One region of the Mesorhizobium sp. IMUNJ 23033 genome, then DNA from elsewhere that is predicted to be linked to it. Evidence: predicted binding sites of a transcription regulator. Region 1 holds the regulator's gene; the other holds the start of a gene.
The links. The regulator LexA, encoded in region 1, represses DNA repair genes until DNA is damaged. The targets are predictions, from matches to a motif close to TGTTCNNNNTGTGTTCNG.
Positions count from the first base shown of each region.

Region 2: the regulator LexA is predicted to act here: its motif matches at 1,508-1,525, upstream of uvrA (excinuclease ABC subunit UvrA).

Region 1 covers NZ_JBJACT010000005.1:143,503-147,658, reverse strand. Annotated here, with positions in the region: gene ACFX5Q_RS07900 (ComEC/Rec2 family competence protein) at 1-461, shown strand, start outside; gene lexA (transcriptional repressor LexA) at 455-1,195, opposite strand; gene kynU (kynureninase) at 1,652-2,899, shown strand; gene ACFX5Q_RS07885 (alpha/beta hydrolase) at 2,929-3,759, shown strand; gene glp (gephyrin-like molybdotransferase Glp) at 3,768-4,156, opposite strand, start outside.
Region 2 covers NZ_JBJACT010000005.1:255,952-260,107, forward strand. Annotated here, with positions in the region: gene ACFX5Q_RS08485 (ATP-dependent Clp protease proteolytic subunit) at 1-567, shown strand, start outside; gene ACFX5Q_RS08490 (hypothetical protein) at 640-930, shown strand; gene uvrA (excinuclease ABC subunit UvrA) at 1,674-4,156, shown strand, end outside.

The DNA of each region.
Region 1 (4,156 bases):
TCGTACCGGAGACCTTCGAGAAGGGAGACGCGCGGTTCGACATGGATCCGGCCGACCTGCCGCCGGGCTCGCCCTTCTACTGCAGCGCCGGTCTGTGCCTCGCACGGCATCCGTCCGGCGCCATCATCGCGTATGCAGAAGACCGCAAGGACGCGTGGAGAGCGTGTGCTTTCGCGACCCTGATCATCGTCAACGACGCCACCGCCTACGACCCTTGCCGCAATCCGCTTGTCCTTGTCGTCAAGAAACGGCAGCTTGCCCGCTTGGGCAGCGCCGCCGTCTTCTTCGACCAGCAATCGGCAATCGCGCCAGCGGAGATAGACTTCGCGATCGAGCAGCCGTACCGGCCCTGGCACGAGCAGCGCAGATTTTCGCGCGAGGCGAGGGGCCTGCCGTCTTACAAGAGACCCGAAAGGCAGGCCAGCAAACCGCCGCCAAAACAATCACCGCCGCCTCAGTAGCGCCGGATCAAGCCAACCAACTTGCCCTGCACCTTGACCCGGTCGGGCCCGAAGATGCGGGTTTCATAGGCCGGGTTTGCGGCTTCCAGCGCGATCGAAGCGCCCTTGCGGCGGAAGCGCTTCAGCGTCGCTTCCTCCTCGTCGACCAGTGCCACGACGATCTCGCCCGGGCTCGCCGTATCGGCATTGCGGATGATGACCGTATCGCCGTCGAAAATCCCGGCCTCGATCATCGAATCGCCCTTGACCTCCAGCGCGTAGTGCTCGCCGCCCATGATCATGTCCGGCGGCACCGAGATCGAGTGCGTCTGATGCTGGATGGCGTCGATCGGCACACCGGCCGCGATCCGGCCCATCACCGGGATGGACACTGCCGCGACCGCATCGTCGTCGTTGCCCGCCTGGGGCGTGCGCGACGATGCCATCGGCTTGATCTGCCGCCCGAGACCGCCCTGCCCAAGACTGCCCTGAATGACGCTCGGCGAGAACTTTTTCGCCGCATTGAGGCCGGGAGCGATCGAATCGGGTAGGCGCAGCACTTCGAGAGCGCGCGCCCGGTTGGGTAGCCGACGAATGAAACCGCGCTCCTCCAGCGCCGTGATCAGCCGGTGGATGCCCGACTTCGAGGCAAGGTCGAGCGCCTCCTTCATCTCGTCGAAGGATGGTGGAATACCACTTTCCTTCAGCCGCTCATGGATGAACATCAGCAGTTCATGTTGTTTGCGTGTCAGCATCGCGGCCCCCAACGGAATCAGAAAAACAAAACCAGAACAAACACTATCTGTTCCATTTGTGTTCCGCAACCGTTTAAAGTTTAATGAATGGCTTAAGGTGCCCGAAACGATGTTGTGGTCGACAGAGAATGTCAAACTCCCTCAGAGTCCGGCTTCATCGCATTGATTTTGTTTTCATTTATGGCCTCAGCCCGACTTGGAAGGCTCCAGTACCGGCAATCATTTGGCGCAGACATTCCCGGGTCGGGCCGTGTTCGACCATCCAGCCCGCTCGATGCACCGTGAACGAAACGAACTCAAAATGCCAACTTTGAGCAAAGGTCGAGGGTTGTCGTTGGGCCGACAAGTCATCAAGGCAGGTTCTTGCAGTGCGATGGCGAGTGATGAGAGAAAGTACCGATCGGCCTGTGTGTCGTCATTGCGTGCCGGTGTCCTGCGGAGGGGAGCAGACATATCATGACCGCAGTTCCTGATCTTGCGGCCGTCGAGGCGATGGACGCCGCGGATCCACTGCGCTCGCTGCGCGACCGCTTCATCCTGCCCAAAGGGGTGATCTATCTCGACGGCAATTCGCTGGGCGCTGCCTCGCATGCCGCTTTCGACGCGCTGCGCAAGGCGGCGACCGAAGAATGGGCGCAGGACCTCATCCGCGCATGGAACACGGCCGGCTGGTTCGACATGCCGCTCGAACTCGGCGACCAGCTGGGGCGCCTGATCGGCGCAGCGTCCGGCCAAACGGTGGTCTGCGACACCACCTCGATCAACATCTACAAGGTTCTGCACGCCGCAATGGCCATGCGGCCGGATCGGCCCGTCATCGTCGCCGAAGGCGACAGCTTTCCGACCGACCTCTACATGGCTGAAGGCGTGGCCTCGACCCGAAAGAACACCGTTCTCCGCCTCGCTGGCGTCGACGCGCCGACGATCGAGGAGCTGATCGACGAAAATGTCGCCGTGGTGCTGGTCAACCACGTCAACTACAAGTCAGGCGAACTGCGAGACATGACCGCGCTGACGCGCATCGCCCATGACGCGGGGGCGCTGATCGTCTGGGATCTCTGCCACACCGCGGGCGCCATGCCGGTCGAACTGGATAAGGCCAATGCCGACTTCGCGGTCGGCTGCACTTACAAATATCTGAACGGCGGTCCGGGTTCTCCGGCCTTCATCTACGCGGCCGAGCGCCATCATGCCGATGTGCAGCAGCCGCTCAGCGGATGGTGGAGCCACGCACGGCCCTTCGCTTTCGAGCAATCCTACGCAGCCGGCACCGGCATCCGCCGTTTTCTGTGCGGCACACAGCCGGTCCTGTCGATGCGCACGCTGAAGGGCGCACTCGCCATCTGGGACGATGTCGACATGGCGGCCGTGAGAAAGAAGAGCATCGCCCAGGCCGATCTGTTCATCGAACTCGTCGAGGCAAAATGCGGTGCCTACGGTCTCACGCTCGAAAGCACCCGTGACAGCGCCAGGCGCGGCAGCCAGATTTCATTCATGCACGAGCACGGCTACCAGATCATGCGGGCGCTTATCGAACGTGGCGTGATCGGCGATTTCCGGGCGCCGTCGACCATACGCTTTGGCTTCACCCCGCTCTATGTCGGCTACGCCGATGTGTGGCACGCTGTCGAAGTTCTGGCAGACATCCTGCGCAGCGGCGCCTGGAAGGACGCACGTTTCGCTGTCAAGACAGCGGTCACCTGAGCGGCAAGGAGAGCAGGGGGAGGGCATAGGTGCTCGAACATCGTATTTCCGACTGGAACAACGCCTATACGAACGGCGCCAACATCGCTGGCGGCGATCGCTGGCCGGCCGCTTGGGTCGAGCCCGCGCGGGCCTTTCGCGACGCTCTTTCGGCCGAGGGCAGGGCGCGGCTCGACATCGTCTACGGCGATAGACCGCGCAACCGGCTCGATCTTTTCCTGCCGGGCACCTCACCCAACGGGCTCGTTGTGTTCGTGCACGGCGGCTATTGGAAAGCGTTCGACAAGAGTTTCTGGTCGCATCTTGCCGCTGGGCCGATAGGCCACGGTTATGCGGTGGCGATGCCTTCCTACACGCCATGTCCCGAGATACGCATCGCCGGCATCGTCAGGGAGGTCGGCGCGGCGATCGGCAAGGCGGCGGCGCTGGTCGACGGGCCGCTGATGCTGATCGGACATTCCGCCGGCGGCCATCTCGCCAGCCGGATGGCGAGCGCAACCACGCCTCTGTCGCCCGGAGTGACGGGGCGCATACGCCATGTCGTGTCGATCTCGGGTGTGCACGACCTGCGCCCGCTCATGCGCACCGCCATGAACGAGACGCTGGCGATCGACGATGCCGAAGCGCTGACCGAAAGCCCGGCCCTTCTGCGCCCGATGGACAATGCACGCCTGACCTGCTGGGTCGGCGGTGGCGAGCGCGCCGAGTTCCTGCGTCAGAGCGCTCTGCTGGCCAACATCTGGACCGGCCTCGGCGCTGCGACCAGCTCGGTGGTCGAGCCGGACCGGCACCATTTCAGCATCATCGACGGTCTTGCAGACCCGGAGCATCCGCTGACCCGGACGCTGATCGCGGAATAGGAACGGGTTCAGCGCAGCATCAGCACGCTGCAGGTGGCACCCGCTGCAGCGGCAGGCGCAAACGGCTCGCGCACGATCAGCCCGTTGGCGTCGGCGAGCATTCTCAGCATCGAGGAATCCTGGATGCCGAAGGGCGTCGCCACCAGCGCGCCGGCCTCTTCCCGAACCACCGCGCGCACATAGTCTTGCCTGAGATCGTTGGCCGGCATCGCGGTCCCGAGGCGGGCCGCGCGTATGTCCTGCTGGAAGCGGCGGCCGCCGAGCCGCGCCAGAAGCGGCTTCAGGAACAGTTGCGAGCAGACGAGGCTGGCGACTGGATTGCCGGGCAAGCCGATGCAGCATATCTCCCCGAGCCGGCCGAACATCAGCGGCTTGCCCGGGCGCATGGCGATCTTCC
Region 2 (4,156 bases), 110 kb from region 1:
CAATCGAGCCGCGGCGAACGCGCTTTCGACATTTTTTCGCGGCTGCTGCGAGAGCGCATCGTCTTCATCAACGGAGAGATCAATGACGGCGTATCGGCGCTGGTCTGCGCCCAGCTTCTGTCGCTGGAATCGGACAATCCCGACAAGGAAATCTCGCTCTACATCAACTCGCCGGGCGGCGTGGTGACCAGCGGCTTCGCCATCTACGACACGATGCAATACATCTCCTGCCCGGTGTCGACCGTGTGCATGGGCTTTGCCGCCTCGATGGCTTCGTTCCTGCTGATGGCCGGCACGCCGGGGCGGCGCATTGCCCTGCCCAACACCAGCATCGTGCTGCATCAGCCGCTGGGCGGCTTCCAGGGCCAGGCTTCCGACATCCAGCGCCACGCCGAGGGCATATTGCGCACCAAGCGGCGGATGACCGAGCTTTATGCGCATCATTGCGGGCGTACTTACGAGGAGGTCGAGCGCACGCTCGACCGCGATTATTTCATGACCGCCGAAGAGGCGAAGGCGTGGGGTCTCGTCGACCATGTTTTCGACACCCGCAAGAAGGCTGCTTGAGGAGCAGCGGGCGCGCGGCAATTTGATCGCGTCGGTCTGGCCTCGCCAGCGGCGCGACACTATAGTTCGGGGATGACCGACATCCGCCTTTCCAGACTTGTTTGCACCGTCACCGCCGCCTTCGCCGGCGCCAGCATGCTGGCCGGAGCCGCCTTTGCCGACGACAGCTCGACCCAGAAAGGCGCCCTTCCCGGCGTGACCGGCGACTATCGCATCGCCAAGCCGGCCCCGGAACCCGAACCCGACGACGCGCTGCCTGCCAGCGGCAACGGCCAGTTCAAGATCGGCGACACCGACGTCAGGATTTCCGGCAGCATCACGGTCGATGTTGGCGCCGGCGCGTTCACGCCATCCAACCGGTAGCTCTCGCTCACGGCAGCATCAGTCGGCTTTGCACACCCTCAAACGAACAGCCCCGCCGTTGCTTCCGCAAACGGACGGGGCTTTTTATGGATCTATAATCCAATCTGTCGGTAGTGTTATACCGACTTTGATTTCGGATGCTTCGCGGCATTCAGCCGACGATCCGACCAGTGGTCTCTAATTGTCAGGGGATCGGCAGGGCACGGTTTGTCGGGCCGACGCTCACGCCGACCCAGGCACTTATGCCTGCCGGGGCTCCAGCCATATCTGGAGCCTCAAGGGACTGTCCGGTGGCGTCATGCTCCACTCCTCTGTCCGTTGCGACATGTCGTCCGAAGCGCAAATCGCAAAAGCCTGCGGCGTCTCGCAAGCCGCCTAGGGCGGCGAGGCCATCGAAAGACGGCCGGCTCCGTTGACCAGTGGACACTGCGCCCCCGAGTCGGCAGCGTCAACCTTTGAATAGGCGGTTACGGAAAATGTGATCGCCGGGAGGTTACGTGCGGGTAAGGGCGACATGCCGGAACTGCTCAACGGAGTGCCCACCGTCCCGGTTCTTCACAGCACTTTGTCAGGAGCGTGTTCGGCCTTTGTTCTTTCCGCTTGCCCCCTCGCGCGAAAGACGGTTAAAGGCTTCTGTCGAGATTTGTGGTGTCTCTCGACGTGGCGGCGAAAATACCTACATAGGGGATGGCCGGGAAAACCCGCCGATCCCACGAATTCCAGACCTGAGGCGGCGACCGGCGATGGCCGACCATAAATACCTTTCCATTCGCGGGGCGCGCGAACACAATCTGAAAAATGTCGATCTCGACCTGCCGCGTGACAGCCTGATCGTCATGACCGGCCTGTCGGGGTCCGGCAAGTCGTCGCTTGCCTTCGACACCATCTATGCCGAAGGCCAGCGCCGCTATGTCGAGAGCCTGTCGGCCTATGCGCGGCAATTCCTCGAAATGATGCAGAAGCCCGACGTCGACCAGATCGACGGCCTGTCGCCTGCCATCTCAATCGAACAGAAGACCACGTCGAAGAACCCGCGCTCGACGGTCGGCACCGTCACCGAGATCTATGACTACATGCGGCTTCTGTTCGCGCGCGTCGGCATTCCCTATTCGCCGGCCACCGGCCTGCCGATCGAAAGCCAGACGGTGTCGCAGATGGTCGACCGCGTGCTGGCCGTCGAGGAAGGCACACGCCTGTTCCTGCTGGCGCCGATCGTGCGCGGCCGCAAAGGCGAGTATCGCAAGGAACTGCTGGAGTTGCAAAAGAAGGGCTTTCAGCGCGTCAAGGTCGATGGCGTCTTCTACGAGATCGCCGACGTGCCGGCGCTGGATAAGAAATACAAGCATGACATCGACGTTGTCGTCGACCGCATCGTGGTGCGCGGCGATCTGGCGACGCGACTTGCCGATTCCATCGAGACGGCGCTGAAGCTCGCCGAAGGGCTGGCGGTGGCCGAGTTCGCCGACCGGCCGCTCGACGCCAGCCAGACCGGCGAGGATTCCGTCAACAAGTCGAAGAACGAGACGCATGAGCGCATCCTGTTCTCGGAGAAGTTCGCCTGCCCGGTGTCCGGTTTCACCATTCCGGAGATCGAGCCCAGGCTGTTCTCCTTCAACAACCCGTTCGGCGCCTGTCCGACCTGCGACGGTCTCGGCAGCCAGCGTGCCATCGACGGCAATCTGGTCGTGCCGGACGAGAACGTCTCGCTGCGCGACGGCGCCGTCAGCCCATGGGCCAAGTCGACCTCGCCCTATTACGCGCAGACTCTGGAAGCTTTGGGCAAGGCCTATGGCTTCAAGCTTGGCGACAAGTTCAAGGATCTGACCACTGAGGCCCAGGAGGCGATCCTGCGCGGCACGGGCGAGCGCGAGATCACCTTCCAGTATGATGACGGCCTGCGCTCCTACAAGACGACCAAGACTTTCGAAGGCGTCATCCCCAATCTCGAGCGGCGCTGGAAGGAGACCGAATCCGCCTGGATGCGCGAGGAAATCGAGCGCTTCATGTCGGCGACGCCCTGCCCCGTCTGCAGAGGCTACCGGCTGAAGCCGGAAGCGCTGGCGGTGAAGATCGCGGGAAAGCATATCGGCGAGGTGACCGAGCAATCGATCCGCAAGGCAGACCAGTGGTTCACCGAGCTGCCGGCGCAGCTCAACGACAAGCAGAACGAGATCGCGGTGCGGGTGCTGAAGGAAATCCGCGAGCGGCTGCGCTTCCTCAACGATGTCGGGCTCGACTATCTGACGCTGTCGCGCAATTCAGGCACACTGTCGGGCGGCGAGAGCCAGCGCATCCGGCTGGCCTCGCAGATCGGCTCCGGCCTCACCGGCGTGCTCTATGTGCTGGACGAGCCTTCGATCGGCCTGCACCAGCGCGACAATGCGCGCCTGCTCGACACGCTGAAGCATCTGCGCGACATCGGCAACACGGTCATCGTCGTCGAGCATGACGAGGATGCCATCCTGCATGCCGACTATGTCGTCGACATCGGCCCGGCCGCCGGCATCCATGGCGGCGAGATCATCGCCCAGGGAACACCGCAGCAGATCATGGCGACGCCTGCCTCGATCACCGGCAAATATCTGTCGGGCGAGCTCGAAGTGGCGACGCCGGCGGTGCGGCGCGAGGCGAAGAAGAACCGGCGGCTGAAGATCGTCGGCGCGCGCGGCAACAATCTGAAGAACGTGACCGCCGAAATCCCGCTCGGCACCTTCACCGCTGTCACGGGCGTGTCGGGTGGCGGCAAGTCGACCTTCCTGATCGAGACGCTGTTCAAGGCGGCCTCGCGCCGCATCATGGGCTCGCGCGAGCATCCGGCCGATCACGATCGCATCGAGGGTCTCGAATTCCTCGACAAGGTCATCGACATCGACCAGTCGCCCATTGGACGGACCCCACGCTCCAACCCGGCCACCTATACCGGCGCCTTCACGCCGATCCGCGACTGGTTCGCGGGGCTGCCGGAGGCCAAGGCGCGCGGCTATCAGCCGGGGCGGTTTTCCTTCAACGTCAAGGGCGGCCGCTGCGAGGCCTGCCAGGGCGACGGCGTCATCAAGATCGAGATGCACTTCCTGCCCGACGTCTATGTCACCTGCGACGTTTGTCACGGCAAGCGCTACAACCGCGAGACGCTGGATGTCTTGTTCAAGGGCAAGTCGATCGCCGACGTTTTGGACATGACGGTCGAGGAAGGCGTCGACTTCTTCGCCGCCGTGCCCGGCGTGCG